Regions from separate parts of the Paraburkholderia denitrificans genome, predicted to be linked through region 1. Evidence: predicted binding sites of a transcription regulator. Region 1 holds the regulator's gene; each other region holds the start of a gene.

What was found. The regulator HrcA, encoded in region 1, represses chaperone genes, less so after heat shock. The targets are predictions, from matches to a motif close to TTAGCACTCNNNNNNNNNGAGTGCTAA.
Region 2: the regulator HrcA is predicted to act here: its motif matches at 4,346-4,372, upstream of rpoH (RNA polymerase sigma factor RpoH).
Region 3: the regulator HrcA is predicted to act here: its motif matches at 3,985-4,011, upstream of groES (co-chaperone GroES).

Annotation. Positions count from the first base shown of each region.
Region 1 is NZ_JBHSMP010000017.1:49,194-56,932, reverse strand. It holds gene grpE (nucleotide exchange factor GrpE) at 155-709, opposite strand; gene ACFPTO_RS14800 (hypothetical protein) at 1,063-1,224, shown strand; gene ACFPTO_RS14795 (RNA-binding S4 domain-containing protein) at 1,196-1,603, opposite strand; gene hemH (ferrochelatase) at 1,646-2,713, opposite strand; gene hrcA (heat-inducible transcriptional repressor HrcA) at 2,858-3,877, opposite strand; gene ACFPTO_RS14780 (NAD kinase) at 4,153-5,064, shown strand; gene recN (DNA repair protein RecN) at 5,123-6,817, shown strand; gene glnE (bifunctional [glutamate--ammonia ligase]-adenylyl-L-tyrosine phosphorylase/[glutamate--ammonia-ligase] adenylyltransferase) at 6,908-7,739, opposite strand, start outside.
Region 2 is NZ_JBHSMP010000013.1:557,760-565,498, reverse strand. It holds gene ybiB (DNA-binding protein YbiB) at 1-962, shown strand, start outside; gene leuA (2-isopropylmalate synthase) at 1,551-3,197, shown strand; gene ACFPTO_RS12050 (nuclear transport factor 2 family protein) at 3,449-3,832, opposite strand; gene rpoH (RNA polymerase sigma factor RpoH) at 4,426-5,367, shown strand; gene nagE (N-acetylglucosamine-specific PTS transporter subunit IIBC) at 5,467-7,260, opposite strand; gene ptsP (phosphoenolpyruvate--protein phosphotransferase) at 7,384-7,739, opposite strand, start outside.
Region 3 is NZ_JBHSMP010000017.1:158,451-166,189, forward strand. It holds gene ACFPTO_RS15300 (hypothetical protein) at 1-1,005, opposite strand, end outside; partial or broken gene ACFPTO_RS15305 (NUDIX domain-containing protein) at 1,366-1,852, opposite strand; gene ACFPTO_RS15310 (hypothetical protein) at 2,156-2,287, opposite strand; gene ACFPTO_RS15315 (nucleotidyltransferase family protein) at 2,845-3,135, shown strand; gene groES (co-chaperone GroES) at 4,089-4,379, shown strand; gene groL (chaperonin GroEL) at 4,424-6,064, shown strand; gene ACFPTO_RS15330 (branched-chain amino acid ABC transporter substrate-binding protein) at 6,168-7,319, opposite strand; gene ACFPTO_RS15335 (4-hydroxyproline epimerase) at 7,737-7,739, shown strand, end outside.

The DNA of each region.
Region 1 (7,739 bases):
GCCATCCGCTTCAATCCGGAACTGCTGCCCAAATAAGTGCCACTGCGGCGTTTTCAAGACCCCGGGCGCTATCCGGTCATTAATTTTTTTCAATCGTCCGTGCGGCGGCCATCGCGGCGGGCACGGACGCTTTCATTACACTTACTTCAGCTGCTTACTTCGGCTGTGAAACCGTGACGAGCGCCGGACGCAGCACGCGATCGGCGATCACATAGCCCTTTTGCAGCACGTTGACGACGGTGTTCGCCTCCTGCTCGGACGGCACCATCGAAATCGCCTGATGGCGGTGCGGATCGAACTTCTCGCCAGCCGGATCGATGGCGATGACGCGGCCTTTTTCCAGCGCGCCGGTCAGTTGCTTGAGCGTGAGCTCGACGCCCTCGCGCACCTTCGCCAGGTCGTCCGAGCCGTGAGCGACGGCTGCTTCGAGGCTGTCCACGACCGGCAGCAGGTGCTCGGCGAAGCTCTCGATAGCGAACTTGTGCGCCTTCTGGACGTCTTCCTGCGCACGACGGCGCACGTTTTCGGTTTCCGCCTTCGCACGGACGAACGCATCCTGCAGTTCGGCGACCTTCGCCTGCGCCTGTGCGAGTTCGGCGTCCACGCCGCCCTGCGTCGCCGCGTCTGCAGCAGCCGCCCCGGCGGCTTGCGACGGATCGTCCGCGGGCGTGGGGTTCTGGCTCGTCGGGTTCTCTTGCGTGTTTTCCATGTCGCTGAACGTCGTTGAAATTTAAAAAAGGGAGCAAAGCCTCGGACCACCGGCCCGGCGACTCGCGCCATGTTGCTCCGGCGCGACATCCGCTTTGCGCATCGCAGATGCACATGGATGCCGGATCGCCGATTTCAAGGGCTTCTCGCGGGTTTTTTCCGCCGCCGAAAGGCAACGGAAACCCGCCGTTACAACCATTAACGCAGTGCCGCACGAATGAAATTGAGTGGGCGACAGCACTGACCTAAACTCAGGAACAGGTCCTGCGCAAAGCACGTTTTTGCCGAGCCAGGCACCACACCGAGTTGGCTGCAATCCAGCCGTTTCGCCGTGCAATCTCCCGGGGGAGTACCGTGAAACTGACCTTTGCAACTGCGGTGGTCGCACTGGTACTCATTGCCGGAACCACCACCATCTGCATGTCCGGCGCCGTGACCGACAACACGACGGAATACGGTGCCATTCACGCCACGATGGACGCGTTGTTCAACTCCCACGCCCAAGTTTGTCGATAGTGCGGCGATCGCGCTTCGTCGGTCTGCCGTGCAGCGCCGACGCGGGCTCGCGAAAGAGCCGCCGCCGGTCCTGTTCGGCCGCGCGCCGCGCGCGCCCGGTTTCGGTCTCCGCATAGAGCGTCTGAGCGATGCTCGCCGGGCCGCGCAGATCGCACAGGCCCAGCACCTCAACTTCCCAGACCACGTGCTCGATCTCGATTTCGACGAGGTCGCCCACGCGCACGTCCTTCGACGCCTTCACGACCTCGCCGCCGATCCGCACGCGGCCCTTGCCTAACGCGTCCGACGCGAGCGAGCGCGTCTTGAAGAAACGGGCCGCCCACAGCCACTTGTCGATGCGCAGCCGGGCGGACGGGTCAGTCGAGATCTTGTAGTTCATACGAGGAATCCGCAGCAGACGTTTGCGCGCTCATGCAATAACTCAGGCAACCGCGCCCGCGGGCAAAGCGGTCTGAACCGGCCAGCCCTGGAGGTTCTGCGCAACGATTTCGCCGAGCGCCGCAATCCAGGCTGTTGACGCATTCAGGCACGGAATACGGTGAAACTCCTTGCCGCCGCCGCCGAGGAACTCGTCGCGCACTTCCATGCCGATTTCCTCGATCGTTTCGAGGCAGTCGGCGGTAAAGCCGGGGCAGAAGACGTCCGCGCGGCGCACGCCGCCCTGGCCGAGTTCGCGCAGCGTGGGCGCGGTATAGGGCTGGAGCCACTTCGCACGACCAAAACGCGACTGGAACGTGACGCGGCACTCCACCGGCGTCAGTTCGAGCGCGTGCATGAGCAGCGAGGCGGTTTGCTGGCACTGGTCGTGATACGGGTCGCCAAGGTCGAGCGTGCGGCTCGGCACGCCGTGAAAGCTCAGCACGAGCCGGTCGCCAGCCGCGAAATCGGGCCGGCCATGCGCGTGCCAGTACTGGTGGACCTGGGCGGCGAGCGCCGCGATATAGGCAGGATGGTCGTAATACGCGCGCACCGTGCGGATTTCCGGCTGGTTGCGCATGCGGCGCAGCGCGGCGAACACGGCGTCGAACGCGGTGGCCGTGGTGGACGACGAATACTGCGGATACATGGGTACGAGCAGGATGCGCTCCGCGCCTGCGAGCTTGAGCTGGTTCAGGATCGCGGGGATATCCGGCGCGCCGTAGCGCATCGCGTGATCGACGATCACCGGGTAGTCGTTCGCGTGCAGCAGATGGCGCAAGCCGTCGGTCTGCTTCTGCGTGTGAACGCGCAGCGGCGAGCCCTCGGGCGTCCAGATGGTGGCGTATTTCTTCGCCGACGCACTGCTGCGAAACGGCAGGATCATCGTGCGCAGGATGACCTGCCAGACGGGCGCGGGAATTTCGACCACACGCGGATCGGACAGGAACTGCACCAGGTAGCGGCGCACGGCGCGCGGCGTGGGCGCGTCGGGCGTGCCCAGATTGATGAGCAGCACCGCGACACGATGCGCGAGCGCGGACTGCAGCGGCCGTTCCAGATCGAAACGCATAGGCGATCAGTTGCGCCGCGCGCGAGCGCAGCAACAGTTGCACAAAGCAAACATTATAGCGGCCGGGTCGTGCCCGCCCACCCGCCCACCCGGCCATTCGGCCAATGGCGCGCGGCGCGCGCTTGCCGGATGATGAATACGTGCTCAGTTCTGGCTGAGCGTGAGCGAAAGGAGGCGCGCGGTAATGTCGACAATGGGAATCACGCGGTTATACGCCATGCGCGTCGGGCCGATCACGCCGAGCGTGCCCACGATCTTGCCGTTCACCTCGTACGGCGCGGTGACGACGCTCATTTCCTCGATCGGCACGAGGTTCGACTCGCCGCCAATGAAGATCTGCACGCCCTGCGCGTGGCTCGACACGTCGAGCAGCTGCAGCAGGCTCGTTTTCTGGTCGAACACGTCGAAGAGCTTGCGCAGCCGCGCCATGTCCGAGGACAGGTCGGCCACTTCGAGCAGGTTGCGCTCGCCCGAGATCAGCACGGTCTCGCCGGTGTCGGTGATGTCGGTGCTCGCCGTCACCGCCGCGTGCATGAGCGTGGTCATGTCGCCGCGCAGCGCGTTGATTTCCTCGCGCAGGCGCTGGCGTACTTCGTCGAACGAGAGGCCCGCGAAATGTGCGTTGATGTAATTCGAGGCTTCGATGAGCTCGGACGGCGTGAAGTCGCGCTGCGTCGCCATGATGCGGTTCTGCACGTCGCCTTCGGGCGTCACGATGATGAGCAGGATGCGCTTGTCGGACAGGCGCATGAACTCGACCTGCTTGAATATGTGGCTGCGCCGCGGCGTCAGCACGACGCCCGCAAACTGCGAAAGATTCGAAAGCACGCTCGCGGCGGCGGCCACCACCTTCTGCGGCTCGCCCGGCCGCAGCGTCGTCTTGACCGCGCGGGTGACGGCCTCGTCGTCGGCGGCGTGCTCGACGGTGAGCATCGTGTCCACGAACAAACGGTAGCCGCGCGGCGTGGGCACGCGCCCCGCCGACGTGTGCGGGCTCGACACCAGCCCCAGCTCCTCCAGATCCGACATGACGTTGCGGATCGTCGCCGGGCTCAACTCCAGGCCCGAGTAGCGCGAAAGCGTGCGCGAACCGACCGGCTGGCCTTCGGCGATGTAGCGCTCGATCAGCGTCTTGAGGAGGGTTTGTGCGCGAGGATCTAGCATGACGGAAAATTTTAGCCTAATGGCGCTCCGACGGCGAGTGCGCGCCCGGCGGCGCCCGCCCCGGCATGTCGCCCGCGCGACGTCTGTGCAGCGGCGTGCAGCGCTGTCATCAGGGCGTCACCGATTTCATCGGGAAATCCGCGAGGCGCCGCTGCCTGCAAGCCCCTGGCGCACCCGCCCCGGGGCTGCCACCGGGGCTGCCACCGGGGCTGACACGGGTCCGACACCCGCGCCGCCATGTTCTTTTCGTAACCTGACTATGGTGTAATGCCGCCATGCAGACCCAGAAGATTCACAACCAGTTCAAGACCGTTGCGCTCGTCGGCCGCAGCAACACGCAGGGCATCGGCGAGCCGCTGATCGCGCTCGCACAGACCATCGCGAAGCTTGGATCCGAGGTGGTATTCGAAGCCCAGACGGCCGCCGAGATCGGCGCAAGCGGTTACCCGGCGCTCCAGCCCGCCGAGATCGGCGCGCGCGCGGACGTCGCCGTCGTGCTGGGCGGCGACGGCACGATGCTCGGCATCGGCCGCCAGCTCGCGCCGTTCCACACGCCGCTCATCGGCATCAACCACGGGCGGCTCGGCTTCATCACCGACATTCCGTTCTCGGACATGCAGGAAATCGTGCCGCAGCTGCTCGCCGGTCACTACGAACGCGAGGAGCGCGCGCTGCTGGAGTCGCGTATCACGCGCGACGGCGAACCGATCTACCACGCGCTCGCGTTCAACGACGTCGTCGTGAACCGCAGCGGCTTCTCGGGCATGGCGGAACTGCGCGTCAACGTCGACGGGCGCTTCATGTACAACCAGCGCTCGGACGGCCTGATCGTCGCCACGCCCACGGGCTCGACCGCCTACGCGCTCTCGTCGCAGGGGCCGATCCTGCATCCGACGCTGCGCGGCATCGTGCTCGTGCCGATCGCACCGCACGCGCTCTCGAACCGCCCGATCGTGCTGCCCGACGACTGCAAGGTCAGCATCCAGATCGTCGCGGGCCGCGACGTCAACGTGAATTTCGACATGCAATCGTTCACGGCGCTCGAACTCGGCGACGTGATCGAGGTGCGCCGCTCGCGCCACATCGTGCCGTTCCTGCATCCGGTCGGCTACAGCTATTACGCGACGCTGCGCAAAAAGCTCCACTGGAACGAACATCCGTCACTGCAGGACGACGCCGAAGACTGAGCGCCCGACAATCCGCCCAACCCACTCACACCGCCAGCAGCCGGAATCCAGCGCACCCATGCTCCGCCATCTCTCGATTCGCGACTTCGTGATCGTCGCGGCGCTCGACCTCGAATTCGACAACGGCTTTTCCGTCTTTTCCGGCGAGACCGGCGCGGGCAAATCCATCCTGATCGATGCGCTTGCGCTCACGCTCGGCGAGCGCGCCGACGCGGGCGTCGTGCGCACGGGCGAGACGCGCGCCGACATCACCGCCGAATTCGACGCGCCGCCGCAGGTCGCCGCCTGGCTCGACGAGCACGCGCTCGCGAGCCCCGACGGCGACGACATCGTGATGCTGCGGCGCGTGGTGGACAGCGGCGGACGCTCGCGGGCGTTCATCAACGGCACGCCGGCCACGCTCACGCAGTTGCGTGAAGTGGGCGAGATGCTCGTGGACATCCACGGCCAGCACGCGCACCAGTTGCTGATGCGTCCCGACGCGCAACGCGAACTCTTCGATACGCACGCGGGACTCACCGACCTCGCCGCCGCCGTCATGCGCGCGTGGCGCACCGCGCGCGACGCGCGCCAGGCCGTCGAAACCGCGCAGTCGCGCGACCGCGAACTGCAGCTCGAACGCGAACGGCTCGCCTGGCAGCTCGCGGAACTCGACAAGCTCGCGCCGCAGCCGGGCGAGTGGGAGGAAGTCAACGCCGAGCATCGGCGGCTCTCGCATTCGGCCAATCTGATCGACGGCGTCCAGGGCGCGCTCGGCGCGCTCTCCGAGTCGGACGAGGCGATGATCTCGCACCTGAACTCGGTCGTCTCGAAGCTGCGCGATCTCGCGGAGATCGACCCGGCGCTCGGCGACGCGCTCGCCGCGCTCGAACCGGCGGCGATCCAGTTGCAGGAAGCCGCCTACTCGCTCTCGCACTACGCGCAGCGGCTCGAACTCGACCCGGACCGGCTCGCGCAGGTGGAAAAGCGTCTTGAAGCGCTCCACTCGGCGGCGCGCAAGTTCCGGCTCCAGGCCGAGACGCTGCCCGAGGAACACGCCGCGCGGCGCGCGCAACTCGCGACGCTCGACGCCGCCGCCGACCTCGACGGCCTGCGCGCGGCAGCGGATCGCGCCCACGAGGCGTACCTGATCGAAGCGAAGCAGTTATCGAAGGCGCGCGCGCACGCCGCGCACGCGCTCGGTGCAGCGGTCACGCAAGGCATGCAGGAACTCTCGATGGCGGGCGGCAGTTTCGAAGTCGCGCTCGTGCCAATCACCAATGCGGCGCATGCCGCCGACGGCACGCGCAGCGCGGGCGGCGGCGCGCACGGTCTGGAGCAGATCGAATTTCGCGTTGCCGGCCACGCGGGTGTGCCGCTGCGGCCGCTCGCCAAGATCGCCTCGGGCGGCGAACTCGCGCGGATCAGTCTCGCACTCGCCGTGATCGCGAGCGCCGCGAGCCTCACGCCGACGCTGATCTTCGACGAAGTCGACACCGGCATCGGCGGTGGCGTCGCGGAAGTGGTCGGACGGCTCCTCCATCAGCTCGGGCGCGAGCGTCAGGTGCTGTGCGTCACGCACCTGCCGCAAGTGGCCGCGCGCGGCGATCACCACTTCCAGGTCTCGAAGTCCGGCGACGGCAACGGCGGCACGCTCTCGCTCGTCACGCCGCTCGACAAGCCCGGGCGCGTCGAGGAAGTTGCGCGCATGCTCGGCGGGCTCGAAATCACCGCCACGACACGGCGTCACGCCAAGGAAATGCTCGCGGCGTAAGCGTTTGCGAGCGTTGGGCTCCATTGCGGCGCCAACGCACGCCGCGTCAGCCGTGGTCGACTGCAGTTGCGTCGAAAGCAGTCGACCACACTAGCCAAAAACCCGCTTCCACAACGCGAGCACCGCATGGCGCTCGCCCTCCACGCGCTCCGGCTCGACGCGCGCCACCTCCATGCCGTCGAGCCGCAACTGGTGCTGCAGCTTGCGATAGAGCCGGTACGCCGAGCCGATCGTATCGGCCTCTTCCTCGCTCATCAGCCCGAAGCGCGACACCTCGCGCAGCAGCGCGATATTGCCCGTGTTGCGGATCAGTTCGGCGTCCTGAGCAGCGTGCAGCAGCACCCAGTACTGCACGAGAAACTCGATGTCGACCATGCCGCCGCGGTCGTGCTTCAGGTCGAAGAGTTCGGTGCGGTTCGGATGGCCGTCCCCCACGCGCTGACGCATCTCGACGATCTCTTTCGCGAGCGGCGCCGCATCGCGCGGCGTGGTGAGCACCTGCACGCGAATCGCCTCGAACGCCTGGCCGATTGCCGCATCGCCTGCCGAAAAGCGCGCACGCGTGAGCGCCTGGTGTTCCCACACCCACGCCGTGTTCGCCGCGTCGCCCTCGCGCAACTGGTAGCGGCGGAACGCGTCCAGATCGGTGACGAGCAGCCCCGATTCGCCGTTCGGGCGCAGGCGCAGATCGACGTCGAACAGCGTGCCCGCGCCCGTCGCCGTGGTCAGCCACGAAATCAGGCGGCGCGCGAACATGGCGTAAATCTCCGAGGCGCGCTCGTCCTGGTCGTCGTAGAGGAAGATCAGGTCGAGATCCGAGGCATAGCCGAGTTCCTTGCCGCCCAGCTTCCCATACGCGATCGCCGCAAAACGCGGCACGTCGCAGTGACGCTTCGAGAACTGCTGCCAGACCGTTTCGATG
Region 2 (7,739 bases), on a different contig from region 1:
TGAATGCCCCCGACGCCCCCGACACTTTTTCCTGCGCCCGCTTCATCAAGGAGATCGGCCGTGGGCCGAACGGCGCGCGCGCGCTGTCGCCGGAAGACACGCATGCGCTCTACGCCGCGATGCTCGACGGCCGCGTACCCGATCTCGAACTCGGCGCGGTGCTGCTCGCGTACCGGCTAAAAGGCGAATCCTCCGACGAACTCGCTGCGATGCTGGCTGCCGCGCACGCTTCGTTCGCGCCGCTCGCGTCCCCGGCGGGCGACTATCGCGCGGTCTCGATCCCGAGCTACAACGGCGCGCGTAAGCAGCCGAACCTCGTGCCGCTGCTTGCGTTGCTGCTCGCGCGCGAAGGCGTGCCGGTACTGGTTCACGGCGTGAGCAGCGATCCGGGCCGGGTCACGAGCGCCGAAATCTTCACGGCGCTGAATCTGCCCGAGGCGCGCGATCACGCCGATATCGAACATCGGCTCGAAGAGCGCCGCGTCGCGTTCGCATCAATCGAAGCGCTCGCGCCGAAGCTCGCGCGCCTGCTCGCGCTGCGCCGCCGCATGGGCGTACGCAACTCGACGCACACGCTCGTCAAGCTTCTGCAGCCTTTCGCGCAACCCGGCCTGCGGCTCGTGAACTACACGCACCCGTCGTACCGCGAGAGCATGCGCGCACTGTTTGCAGCACATCCGGATGCCGCCGCGGGAGGCGCATTGCTCGCGCGCGGCACGGAAGGCGAAGCAGTCGCCGATACGCGCCGCCAGGTGCAGGTCGACTGGCTGCACGACGGCATTTGCGAAACGCTGATCGAGCCGGAGCATTCGTCGCCCGATACGCCCGACATCGAACTCCCCGAAGGCCGCGATGCGCCCACCACGGCCGCATGGATCGAAGCGGTGCTGCGCGGCGATGCGCCTGTGCCGCACGCGCTTGCACGCCAGGTCGAGACGATCCGGCGCATCGCGAAACGCTGAGCAAGGCGGGCGAAGCAAGGCGCACCACATGACGCGCGCCCGCCATCGCCGCAGAATGCACCATCGGCGTGCTTCTGCGCGCATCCTGCCGCATCTGCTGCATCTGCCCGGCGCATCCGAAAACGCGCTAACTCAAAATTCCTCGTTGACACGCGCGTCCAGCCTGCCTTACATTGTGCAGATGCGTTCCTTCCAGAACTCCCTCCGAATTACCTCCGGCCGCCTAGCGGCCCTATCGCTACGTCTAGCGTAAGCCAGGCATAGCGCTGCGCGACCACCTCTTCGGTAGCGCAGTCCTCCCAAGCAGTTTCAGCAGTACCTCCAAACCGTAGTTCCTTTTACAACCTGTTTGTCGCCTGCATTCGTCCGTCTACCGTTCGGACGAATCGCGAGGGTCAGCGAGGGTCAAAATGCGCGTTGCATGGGCTTCCGTCACGTTTGCTTCCGGCTCGGCCACCGCCGCTGCCGTGTTTGCATGCGCCGCTATCGCCCGCTCGCTCGAAGTTTCGCGCACCGTGCTTCGCCAGCCGCCCGCCAGCCGCCCGCTGCCGGCCACCTTCGCAGACGACAAATCGAACGAGGCTCGCCATGTTGCGTAACCCTGCCGAGAAGTACCGCCCGTTTCCCGCCTTCCGCATCAATGGCCGCCGATGGCCCACCCGCACCATCGAACGCGCGCCGGTCTGGATGAGCACCGATCTGCGCGACGGCAACCAGTCGCTGATCGAGCCGATGAGCATCGAGCAGAAGACCGAATTTTTCGACATGCTGGTGGCGATCGGTTTCAAGGAAATCGAAGTCGGCTTTCCGTCGGCATCGCAGACCGACTTCGATTTCGTGCGCAAGCTGATCGAGGAAAAGCGCATCCCCGACGACGTGACGATCGAAGTGCTCGTGCAGTCGCGCGAAGCGCTGATCGCCCGCACGTTCGAGGCGCTCGAAGGCGCGCCGCGCGCGATCGTGCACCTCTACAACGCAATCTGCCCGTCGTTTCGCAAGATCGTTTTCGGCCAGTCGAAGGACGAAACGAAAGCACTCGCCGTGGAAGGCACGCGCATCATCCGCGAATACGCCGATGCGCGCCCTCAGACGCACTGGACCTACGAGTACTCGCCCGAAACGTTCAGCATGACCGAGCTGACGTTCGCGCGCGAAGTGTGCGACGCCGTCGCGCAAACCTGGCGTCCGACGCGCGATCACAAGATGATCGTGAACCTTCCGGCGACGGTCGAAGCGGCGATGCCGAACGTTTTTGCCGACCAGATCGAATGGATGGACCGCAACCTCGCGTACCGCGACAGCATCGTGCTCTCCGTGCATCCGCACAACGATCGCGGCACGGCGGTGGCCGCCGCCGAAATGGCGCTGCTCGCGGGTGCGGACCGCATCGAAGGCTGTCTGTTCGGCAACGGCGAGCGCACCGGCAACGTCGACCTCGTGACGCTCGCGCTGAACCTCTACACGCAGGGGATCGATCCGGGCCTTGATTTCTCCGATATCGACGCGGTGCGTCGGGTGGTCGAGCGCTGCAATCAGATGCCGGTGCATCCGCGCCATCCGTATGCGGGCGACCTCGTGTTCACGGCGTTCTCGGGCTCGCATCAGGATGCGATTCGCAAGGGCTTCGCGCAGCAGCGTCCCGACGCGGTCTGGGAAGTGCCCTATCTCCCGATCGATCCCGCCGACCTCGGGCGCAGCTACGACGCCGTGATCCGCGTGAACAGCCAGTCCGGAAAAGGCGGCGCGACCTGGCTGCTCGAGCGCGGTATGGGCTTCACGCCGCCGCGCCGCGTGCAGATCGAGTTCAGCCATGCGGTGCAGACGCTCGCGGACACGTTCGGCGAAGAAATCACAGGCGACGCAATCTGTGCGCTCTTCGCGCGCGAGTACTTCAAGACGCGCGGTCCGGCCACGCACACAGGCGCGGGACGCGTGCGCTGGGAGGGCTGCGATATCGGGGCGCCTGCGTCGGCCAGCAGTCTCGACGCGCACGCACGGGCCGTCGTGGCCGCGATTGCGGCGGCTTCGGGTGAAGACGTCGAGCTCATGTCGTTCGAAACCGCACGCACATCCGTTGGCTGCACGGCGGTGTTCGTCGGATGCCGCGTGGGATCGCAAGGGATCCGCCACGGCGTGGCCATCGCCGAGGACGCAACGCACGCGGCAATCGAAGCCGTTGTGAGCAGCGTGAATCGCGCGTCGTGGCCGCAGATCGACCGTCGCGCCGCGGCTTGAGGTAACGGTGCAACTGCCGAGAAAACCTCGAAGGCAACCGCGCCGCACGGCACGGTCCAGCGGCGCGGATCGGGTGAAGGCGTTCAGCGGAAGACATTCAGCCGCTGGGATTGAGCGGCAGGAATTCGGCAACGGAAATTCTGAAAGACGAGAAGCAGCAGGCAGCGCCGTTGGGCGCCGGCGGTCAGACAGGCTGCTGGCGCGAGCCCGGAGCGTTCAGAAGACGCCCCGGAAGAAGAGATCCACCGATCTCATTCGAGCGCGCAACGCGTTGCCTGCCAGGCGAGCAGACGCCAGCGGCCGTCTTCCTGGGTCTGGATGGCCGTATAGGCAATCGGAAACAGCAGCGCGCCGTTGTTGGCCTCCATTTCGACCAGCGCGCGGCCCGAGACGACGCAGGTTTCGCGCCCCACGGGCAGCACGTCCTGCGACTGGATCTCGATTTGCCGGTAGCGGCGGCGGCCTGCCGTGATGGCATCAATGAACTGCTGCTTGGTTTCGCGTTTGCCGTTCGTGTGCACGTAGATCACGTTGTCCGATAGCAGTTCGGCGAGCGACGTGCCGTCGCCGTCCACCATCGCACGAAACCGCTCGCGCTCCAGCCCGCGAATCGCATCGATTACTTTTGCAGCCATTGCTCAAGCCCCTTGCGCACGAGTCCGGGCCAATGCCACGAACCTGCGCCGAAGATGTACCGCACGCGCCTGGCTGAAATTTATACCAGGATTTGACGCGTGGATATGTGCAATCGAATTACCGCGTGATTCAGCGCGCATAGCACTCACGCGACGAATCTGGCCCTCTGAACGACACCCGAAACGGCCGGTCGGCCGACGCGCCTGATCGTCGCAGCGCAGCACTTCCCGGCCGGTGCGATGTCTATGCCTGGTATATCGACGTTCGGCACTTCGCCCGCGCTTCACCCGGCTTGGCCGCAGCCCCGGTGGCGGGGCATCTGCAAGCCAACCCTGCTTCAGTTCCATTCTGTGGGCCTTCGTGCTCACGACTAGAGGGTTTACTCGACGCGATCCTGCACGAGCGACCCACGCGGGCTGTCAGCCCCGCCCGGCGTGGCTCAAGCAGAAATCTATCGAAATATAATCTCGATAGTTATTACAGAACATTCAATCCACTACAGACTCCAAGGGTTAGCACTCGGTGGATCAGAGTGCTAACATCCACCGTGGAGTCGCAGTCCGACTTTTGCAGATATAGAGGAGTTCACTACGTGAGCAACGCACTGACAATGACCCTTCCTGGTACGCTGAGCCCGACGCCGGCCAAGGCGGCGCGGTCAGGCGCGCTGGCGCTCGCGAATCAATCGATGCTGCCCGGCCAGCTGGGCAACATCGACGCGTACATCCAGGCCGTCAACCGGATCCCGATGTTGACGCCGCAAGAGGAGCGCCAGTTCGCGACCGAATATCGCGAGCAGAACAGTCTCGAAGGCGCACGGCGCCTCGTGCTGTCGCACCTGCGCCTCGTCGTGTCGATTGCGCGCAATTATCTCGGCTACGGCCTGCCGCACGCCGACCTGATCCAGGAAGGCAACATCGGCCTGATGAAGGCGGTGAAGCGCTTTGACCCGGAGCAGAACGTCCGCCTCGTGTCGTACGCCATGCACTGGATCAAGGCCGAGATCCACGAATACATCCTGCGTAACTGGCGCATGGTGAAGGTCGCCACAACCAAGGCGCAGCGCAAGCTGTTCTTCAACTTGCGCAGCCACAAGCAGGGCCTGCAGTCGTTCACGCCGGAGGAAATCGATGGCCTGGCGCAGGAACTGAACGTGAAGCGCGAGGAAGTCGTCGAGATGGAAACGCGGCTGTCGGGTGCCGACATTGCGCTCGAAGGCCAGTCCGACGACGGCGAGGAATCCTTCGCCCCCATCGCCTGGCTCGCGGACTCGCACAGCGAGCCGACCGCCGTGCTGGCCGCGCGTCAGCGCGACCGCCTGCAGTCGGATGGCATCACGAGCGCGCTGGAAGCGCTCGATGCACGCAGCCGCCGCATCATCGAGGCGCGCTGGCTCAACGTCTCCGACGACGGCTCCGGCGGCTCGACGCTGCACGAACTGGCCGACGAGTTCGGCGTCTCGGCGGAGCGAATCCGCCAGATTGAAGCAAGCGCGATGAAGAAGATGCGCACGACGCTCGCCGAGTACAACTGATCCGCTTGCCCGCTGCGTTTGCCCGCTTACGCGGGCCGCGAGGCGCAGTAAAAAGCCCCGTCCTCTCAGGAGGCGGGGCTTTTTAGTTGTTTCCGTCGATCAAGCCGGTTGCGGCGCGAGCATTTGCGCGTAGCGCGATGCAGCACGGCCAACGACAATGTGCAGCGTGTTGTCCGAAACCCACACGACATCGAGCGCATCGAGCTGCTGGCGATCGACCGCCGAGGCATCGTGCACCGTCACGCGCAGACGCGTCACTGCCACAGCGTCGATCGACGTGATGTTCACCGCACCGCCCAGCGCGTCAAGCAACCCGGCCGGATCCGGATCGAGCGGCCCCTGTCCTGCGCCTTCCGCGGCATCGGCCTGAACCGGCTCAGCATCGTGCGTCTGCGACACGATCTGCGTCTGCGACACGATCTGCGCCTGCGGCACCACCTGCGCCTGCGGCACCACCTTATGGCCGCCGCGCCCGATTTCGTTGCGGATTTCGTCGGCGATCATGTCCGCTTCCGGTCCGATGATGACTTGCACGCTGCCGCCGCCACGCTTGAGCACGCCGCGCGCGCCGATCCCCTTCAGCGCGGGCTCTGAAACCTTCGCAGCATCCGCCACCGAAAGACGCAGACGCGTCGTGCAGGCATCGACGACCTTGAGGTTGTCCGCACCGCCGAGCGCGTCGATATAGCGCCCGGCACGCGTCGCACCTGCGGCGCTCACGCTTGCCGCAGCCCCCGGCACCGACGTTGCAACCGCCACAACCGCCGCATCGCCGCTCACGGGTTCGCGGCCCGGCGTCGGCAGGTTGAAGCGCCGGATGAAGAAGCGAAACAGCCCGTAATACACGACCGCGTAGACGATGCCGAGCGGAATCGCTTGCCAGCCGTGCGTGGACAAGCCGTAATTCAGCGCGTAATCGATCGCGCCTGCCGAGAACGTGAACCCGAGCTTGATGCCCAGCAGCGAGCAGATCGCGAGCGACAGGCCCGTCAGCACCGCGTGGATCGCGTAGAGCACGGGCGCGAGGAACATGAACGTGAACTCGATCGGCTCGGTCACGCCCGTGAGGAACGACGTGAGCGCCATCGAGAGCAGCAGGCCCGCGACCATCGAGCGGCGCTCCTTCGGCACCTCGTGCAGCATCGCGAGACACGCGGCCGGCAGGCCGAACATCATCACCGGGAAGAAACCGGCCATGAAGCTGCCCGCCGTCGGGTCTTGCGCGAAGAAGCGATGCAGGTCGCCGGTCACCGGCGCGCCGCCGCCCGCGGGCGTGAAGGTCCCGAACACGAACCAGACGAGCGAATTCAGGATGTGGTGCAGGCCCGTGACGAGCAGCAGCCGGTTCAGCAGGCCATAGACGAACGTGCCGATGGCGCCTGCGGTAGTCAGCCAGTGGCCCGCGGAATCGATAGCGCCCTGCACCCGCCCCCACGTGTAGCCAAAGACGACCCCGAGCACCAGGCACACGAGCCCCGTGATAATCGGCACGAACCGCTTGCCGCCGAAGAACGCGAGGAACTCCGGCAGCTTGATGTCCTTGAACCGGTTGTACAACATGCCCGCGACAATACCTGCAACGACGCCCGAGAGGACGCCCATGTTGAGCTTGTCGTCGATGTCCTTCATCACGGCTGTCTGGACCAGATAGCCGAGCGCGCCAGCGAGCGCCGCAACACCGTTGTTGTCCTTCGCGAAGCCCACCGCGATGCCGATCGCGAACAGCAGCGGCAGGTTGTCGAAGATCGCGCCGCCCGCGTCGGCGATGATCTTGATGTTCAGCATGTCGGCCTGCCCGAAGCGCAGCAGGATGCCGGCTACCGGCAACACTGCGATCGGCAGCATCAGCGCGCGGCCCAGGCTCTGAATTTTAAGAAACGGATTGCCATCCATCGAACTGCCTCCAGTCCCGGTTTATTTGGTGACGTTGGTGACGTCGGTTGGGTGTTGCGAAGCGTCAGCGCGTACGGCACACCGTGCGCGCTGACGGGTTGGTGGTAATGGTGGGATTGCCGGTCAGTCGAGCGGCCAGACGGCGGTGCTCAACGCGCGCACGGCCTGCGCCGATTCGAGCGCGAGCGCATCCTGCGCACGCTGTCGGCACTGCTGCCAGTCGAGGTTGCGCACGCGCGCCTTGATCGTGGGCACGGACACCGGATCGACGGACAGCTCCGTCACGCCGAGCCCGACGAGCAGCGGCACCGCAAGCGGATCGCCCGCCAGCGCACCGCAGACGCCGACCCACTTGCCGTGCTTTTCTGCGCCCTGCACCGCCGCCGCGACGAGTCGCAGCACAGCCGGGTGCAGGCCGTCCGCCTGGGCCGCGAGATCGGGCTGGCAGCGGTCCATCGCGAGCGTGTACTGCGTGAGGT
Region 3 (7,739 bases), 110 kb from region 1:
CGCGGGCGCTTGCAGCAGAAACATATGCGCGCGGAACATGACGAGACCGAAGGTCAGGCACGTCGCCAACAACGGCCATCGCCAAGACGCATCGCGCGGTCGCCCGCTCGTCCATCGCACGGCGAGCGCCAGCGCAACGAGCCCGATGCCCGTCGCATAGCCCGATCCCGGCGCGGCGAATAGCAGCCAGTGAAATCCGTAGAACCAGTTCTTTACCCAGTAATGCGATGCATCGGGCAGGCACATCACAAGCAAAGCCGCGAACATGCCGATGCGCTGGCCGCCGAGTTCCACCGCGAACACGTAGATGCCCAGTACACCGACGAGTAATCCGATGGGCAGCAGCGCGGCGGTCGCGAGTCCGAGCGCGGGTGTGCCGGCAAGCGGTAAAAGCGCCGCCGCCAGCATGAAGAAGCCGTAGTGATAGAACGCGCGCGGCGAACCGAACATCCCGATATCGCTCGGACCGATGGCGAGCGGATCGCCGAACTTCGCGACCTCGCCCGCGTGGATGAAGTAATCGCTCGAGGCGGGAAACGTACCGGTTTCGATCAGATGAGGAAGTGCGCCCGCCGCGTCGCGACAAAACCAGCACACCAGCGCCGCGAGCGTGAGCGTGACGATGACATCGGTCCAGGCGGTTTCGGATGCAGCGGATGTAGCGGATACAGCGGTCCGCGTTCGTCCGCGTTTGAAGAACACGCATGCCGCGACCGCGGCGCCGACCACGACGAAGGCCGTCGCCGCCGCGATATTCGCGAACCAGACGATCGGCAGCATGGCGAGACTGACCACCGTCACGCCGATGCAAAACGCGGCGGGCAATCGCGCGCCCAGCGAATCGGCGTTCGCGGCTTTCAGCACGAGTTCGCCGGCCTGCACGATCACGATCGCGCCGACGAACGAAGCAAGCGCCGCAGCAACGCCCACGGAGCCGCCCGCCAGATGCAGCAAAACAAGCGTGAATATCGCGATGCCTGCGCAGAACACGGCGTGCTGACTCACGTTGCGGGACGTCGCGAAAGAACGAAGCCGATTGGTGCTGCGGCGCTCGTGCGTCGCGGTTCGCGTCGCATCCTTGCCGGAAGGTGCTATGTTGTCGGGAATCTTCGCTGTCATCGTCTGGCAACGGCAGTGGACTGCCTTTGTAATGGAAGTGCGACTACGCACCCGGCATCGTCCGAGTCTTACGATGCGTGAAAGACGTGACGTCCGGTTTGGAACTATCGGCGGATCGGATGGCGGCGGCCGGCAGACCCGCTCATTTAGCCAGGAACAATGCCGCGTCCGTGTCGATTTTCATGCAAAAAGAAATTATACCCGATGGGTGTCGGGCCTCTGCGATGCGGCCAGCGCATCGACGCTCTACGCGCCGAGCCGTCCGTTCAGATACGCCGCGACCGGTCTGGTCAGCGCGATGCCGCGCAATTCTTCCGGCGATGCGAGCTGCGCGGCGACGATCTCGCGATGATCGATGCGCAATTCCGGAATGGCGTCGAGATGAAGATCGAAGAAATGCACCTGATCCTGGCGCCCGTCCCAGTCGCCGCGCACGCTGCCGACCGCGCGCAACGGATACGACGCCAGACCGATCCCCTTGTCCAATTCCCGCTGCGCCGCCGCGTCTGGCGATTCGCTGGCGTTGAGGCTGCCGCAGGGAAAGCTCCATTCCGACCGGTACGACGACTTCACCAGCAACAGCGCGCGCTACATAAATCGCGACGAGCGCGCCTTCGTGATGCGGCCGCCGAAGGCTCCGCCACGCGCGCGCGAGCGGAAAGCCCAGGCGAAGCACCGCGCGCCAGACGGCGTCAATGACGATGGTCGCTCCGCTGCGCTCACGATTCGGCACGAGCTTGCTCCTTTGTCTGCATGTTCGGTGGATGTTCCGGCGCGCCGCGCTCACGTGCGGCAAAGTAAACTTCGACGTGACTGACGCTGGCCTTATTCATCAACTAGTCTTACGGCGAGTTCTGGTTTCGCGAGGAATGAACGAGAGAATAGTCGTCGGCCATCGGCACGATAAGATCGAACTGCCTAACGAGTTCACTGGCCTGTAGCTCCAAAAAAAAAGAAACCCTTGCACGAGGACTACGCCAAGTCCGGCCTCCGCGTCAATTACGAGCACCAGGAACATCTTTTTAGCATTGTCCCTTCATGCTTTGACATCGTGAAAGTCCGCTGTGGACAGCCACCGCCGCCACGCATCCGGGCGCGATGACAACGCGTCGAGAACGCCGGGCCAGTCGAGCGCCGACTGGATCTGCTGCGCGGAGATGATCTGCATGTTTGCCGTTCCTGCTGTTTTGGCCAGATGTCCCCAAGCGTGTAGCCCGCGGCATCGCGACGAGCCCCTTGGTACGCTCGTCCAGGACCAGAAACGCGGCCTGCTCCGACGGCAACGGCGGGGCGGAGATTGCATCCATTCATGCGGCCAATGGCGCTTCATCGGGGATTCGAGCTTCGTCCTTTTCAGCCGGGGCGTGATCCTGCCGGGCCGGGGGCGGGGTCAAATGTTGTCGAGCAATTGAAAACGCGCAAATCTGCAAGCCCGGCGCCAGATGGCGTGGAAGACCGGTTCAGCCGGTTTGCCAGCGTTTTCTGTAGTGACTTCGATGACCGTTGTGCCCTGGAAGCTGCCATTGACGGCCGCTCGTGACGAACGGCTCAGGCCGGGTCGCGATGTGCCGGCCGTGGGCGTCGAGCATCGGCTATTCGAGCCAGTCGCATACATGTGGCTTGAGGGGGAGGCTGCTGGCCGCAACGGTCGGTTCGCCGGATGGCTGACTATGATCAGCCATATACTCTGCGCTATTGGTACAAAGCAACCAGCGATCTATACCCGTGAAACCATCTGTCGCGCTGAACGCGCATCGAGCTGATATCCGCAGGATCGTTGCGGCCAATAAGGCCACGAATCCGGGCGTGTTTGGATCGGTTGCTCGTGGCGAGGACGAAGACGGGAGTGACTTGGACGTCTTGGTCGACGTACTACCGGGCGCGACACTGTTCGATCTGGGCGGTATCCAGTTTGAACTGCAGGAACTGTTGGGGGTGCAGGTCGACTTGTTGACGCCGGGTGATATTTCCGCGACGTTCAGAGGCCAGGTGCTGGCCGAGGCAGTGCCTGTATAAGGCTGGGTCAACTACCAATAGTCCGCGAAGGTTCCTGCCGACGCTCGCGTTCGTCGTCGTCGATTGTCATAGCTCGTTCCCTGTAAAGCACACGCGCTAGCCTCTCCGCACATAGTGCAGCATTTGACTCACGATAATGGATATCACATGGGCATCTGCCGTGGCGCAGTTTGTCGGCGCAACCCGCGGGCCATCCCACTGATAATTTTTTCGTAGTCATAGGAGGAAGTCGAGGTCGAACCGCTTGGCGAACCCTTCGATGAAGAAGTGCCCGTGCAACACCGCAGATACCAGGAAATTCTGGACTTCCAGTTCCCGGTCCTCAATGGTTGACGAAGGGCCGGCGGGACCGCCATGAGTTCTTGATTGTCCGCAAAGGTGACTGCCCGCTTTATGGTCGACCACTGCGCGACGCGGTCGGCAGTGCTAGATCCTGAAGCGAGCCGGCCTGCGACAGGTCGGGCGCGCTTGGCCGAGACGATCTTCTCTGTGCCGCGTTCCTGGTGATTGAGCGCGTCCCCTCAAGCGCAACGCTGGAGGCCAACGGAATGGTCGGCAGGGCTGTCACGCTCTTCGGCTCGGGGATTTCCCTAGGACCGCTACAGACGCCGCAGCACGCTGAAATCTGTGTCGCAGGCTTTTCCAGCCTATAAGGCAGCGCCGTTGGTTTGCGAAGTGGGGCGTTGGCAAATGTTTGTTTTTGTTGGGGAAAATTGTGTTGTGCGCCGTTTTTACAGGTGACGAATAGTTCCAACTTAAGTGAATGGAGTTCCAGATTGGGTGAATCTCAACCGTCCCGAAGGCAACTCCCGCCCCCGTTCTTGAATTTGTCATTCCTCGTCCATATAATTAGCACTCGTCGCACGAGAGTGCTAACAATTTTCTGGTGGGCCTTGCCCGCCAGGTGTTCTTGAGTGTCTTCAAGTCCCAATCAAGAGAGAGAGGATCTATCCATGAACCTTCGTCCTTTGCATGATCGCGTGATCGTCAAGCGCCTGGATCAAGAAACCAAGACCGCTTCGGGCATCGTGATCCCGGACGCAGCGGCGGAAAAGCCGGATCAAGGCGAAGTCCTGGCCATCGGCCCGGGCAAGCGCGACGACAAGGGCGCACTGATCGCCCTCGACGTGAAGGTCGGCGACCGCGTTCTGTTCGGCAAGTACGCTGGTCAGACCGTCAAGGTCGACGGCCAGGAACTGCTGGTGATGCGCGAAGAAGACATCATGGCTGTGGTGAACCGGTAAGTTCATTGCACCGCACACTATTCGAGAATTCAAGGAGTTAGAAGATGGCAGCTAAAGACGTCGTGTTCGGCGATTCCGCCCGTTCCAAGATGGTTGAAGGCGTGAACATTCTCGCCAACGCAGTGAAGGTCACGCTGGGTCCGAAGGGCCGCAATGTGGTGCTCGAGCGCTCGTTCGGCGGCCCGACGGTCACCAAGGACGGTGTCTCGGTCGCGAAGGAAATCGAGCTGAAGGACAAGCTCCAGAACATGGGCGCGCAGATGGTCAAGGAAGTCGCTTCCAAGACCAGCGACAACGCCGGTGACGGCACCACGACCGCCACGGTGCTGGCCCAGTCGATCGTCCGCGAAGGCATGAAGTACGTCGCCTCGGGCATGAACCCGATGGACCTGAAGCGCGGCATCGACAAGGCCGTCGCAGCAGCGATCGAAGAACTGCGCAAGATCAGCAAGCCCTGCACGACCAACAAGGAAATCGCGCAAGTCGGCTCGATCTCGGCGAACAGCGATTCGTCGATCGGCGACCGCATCGCTGAAGCGATGGACAAGGTCGGCAAGGAAGGCGTCATCACCGTCGAAGACGGCAAGTCGCTGCAAGACGAGCTGGAAGTCGTCGAAGGCATGCAGTTCGACCGCGGCTACCTCTCGCCGTACTTCATCAACAACCCGGACAAGCAAGTCGCCGTTCTGGAAAACCCGTTCGTGCTGCTGCACGACAAGAAGGTCTCGAACATCCGTGATCTCCTGCCGGTTCTGGAACAAGTCGCGAAGGCTGGCCGTCCGCTGCTGATCATCGCTGAAGACGTCGAAGGCGAAGCGCTCGCAACGCTCGTCGTCAACAACATCCGCGGCATCCTGAAGACCGTCGCCGTCAAGGCTCCGGGCTTCGGCGACCGTCGCAAGGCGATGCTGGAAGACATCGCGATCCTGACCGGCGGTCAGGTCGTTGCGGAAGAAACCGGTCTCACGCTCGAAAAGGCAACGCTGCAAGAACTGGGTCAAGCCAAGCGCATCGAAGTGGGCAAGGAAAACACGACGATCATCGACGGCGCTGGCGAAGCCGCAAGCATCGAAGCACGCGTGAAGCAGATCCGCACGCAGATCGAAGAAGCGACCTCGGACTACGACCGCGAAAAGCTGCAAGAGCGCGTGGCGAAGCTGGCTGGCGGCGTGGCAGTGATCAAGGTCGGCGCTGCGACCGAAGTCGAAATGAAGGAAAAGAAGGCACGCGTCGAAGACGCGCTGCACGCCACCCGCGCTGCCGTTGAAGAAGGCATCGTCCCCGGCGGCGGCGTTGCGCTGATCCGCGCTCGCACGGCAGTTTCGGGCCTGAAGGGCGCCAACGCCGATCAGGACGCCGGTATCAAGATCGTCCTGCGCGCAATGGAAGAGCCGCTGCGCCAGATCGTCACGAACGGCGGCGAAGAAGCCAGCGTCGTGGTCGCGGCAGTCGCTGCTGGCAACGGCAACTACGGCTACAACGCAGCGACCGGCGAGTACGGCGACCTGGTTGAAGCCGGCGTGGTCGACCCGACGAAGGTCACGCGCACCGCGCTGCAAAACGCAGCTTCGGTTGCTGGCCTGCTGCTGACGACGGACGCAGCCGTCGCGGAAGTGCCGAAGGAAGATGCTCCGATGCCTGGCGGCATGCCGGGCGGCATGGGCGGCATGGGTATGGACATGTAATTTCGGCTTAGCCGGCATTACATAAAAATGCGGGGGATGCGCCGTAAGGCGCATCCCCCGCATTGCATTCAAGCACTGCATTCAAGCAGTATCTGATCTCGCCTTACTTCGTGCCCACCGTCTGCAACGGCACCCACTTGCCGTCGGTGACCTTGTACACGGTCACGCCGCCATACTTCAGGTCGCCGTACTGGTCATAGGAGAGCTCGCTGGTCGTGACGCCCTTCATGTTCGTCGCCTTCAGCGCCGTGATGAACACATGCGGATCGGTCGAGTTGGCCTTCTTCATTGCGTTGAAAACGGCCATCGTGCCGTCGTAAGCATACGGCGCATACAGTTCCACCGGCTGGTTGAAGCGCGCCTTGTAGTGCTCCGCAAACGCCTTGCCGCCCGGCATCTGGGACAGCGGGGCACCCTCCGATGCGGCCAGCGTGCCTTCGCTCGCGTCGCCCGCGACCTTGATCAGATTGTCGGACTGGAGCATGTCGGGGCCGAGCAGCGGCGACTTGATCGCCAGCGAACGCATCTGCTTGAGCATGGGCGCGGCCTGGGTGTCGGCGCCGCCGTAGAACACCGCATCGACGTTCGCCGCCTTGATCTTCGTGAGAATCGAGCGGAAGTCGACGGCCTTGTCGGTCGTGTATTCCTGATCGACGATCGTTGCGCCCGCAGCCTTCGCGGCCTTGGTGAACTCCTCGGCCACGCCCTGACCGTAGGCCGTGCGGTCGTCGACGATCGCGAGGCGCTTGAACTTCAGACCCTTCACGGCGTAGTCGCCGAGCACGCTGCCCAACTGGGTGTCCGAGGTCAGCAGGCGAAACGTGGTGGGCAGGCCGAGGCGCGTGTAGGTCGGGGCCGTCGCCATCGCAATTTCGGGGATGCCCGCCTTCGCGTAGATCGGCGCGGCCGGGATGCTCGTGCCCGAGTTGTAGTGGCCGATGACGGCGACGACGCCGTCGTCGACGAGCTTTTGCGCCACCGTCGTGCCCGTGCGCGGATCGGCCTGGTCGTCCTGGGCGTCGAGCACGAAGTGCACGGGCTTGCCGCCGATGACCGGGTTCGTGGCGTTCATGTCATCGATCGCGAGTTGCACGCCGCTGCGGAAGTCTGCGCCGTAGTGAGCCTGGCCGCCGGTGAGCGGTGCGGCAAAACCGATCTGGACATTAACCGGCGACGCGGCAAACGCACTCGGCGCGCTCGTCAGGGTTGCCCCCAGGATCATCGCGGCGGATAGGGGTGTCAGACGAAAGTTCATTGATTTGGACTCCTCGTTCCTCGTTATATGGGGCGGTGCCAGTGTCTGCACCCTCAATGGCCTTATGGGCGCTCAAGTCCAGTGCTCCGGATCTAGCGGTGATGGGCTAGCTCAATATACGAATCCAGAAGTTGCCGAGTCTTGGGGAAAATAAACAGCGGCGATGCAGAAATCGGCATAGTCGCGAAGCCGCGCTCACGGGCTCACCAACTGGCCTTTCTGGCTACTCGGGTAATCCCGGCAGGGCTGTGCTTACCGGCACCACGTGACACCACCTGGCACCACTGATTTCGCTGCCGGCCGCAAAAGCGGCTGCCCGAGCGGTCGGCAGATCGTCCGGGCACTATGCCGAAATCATCAGCGGAGCAGGTGTGTTCGGCCAAGACGGCAAAATCGTTGCCGCTTACGATTACCGCCATG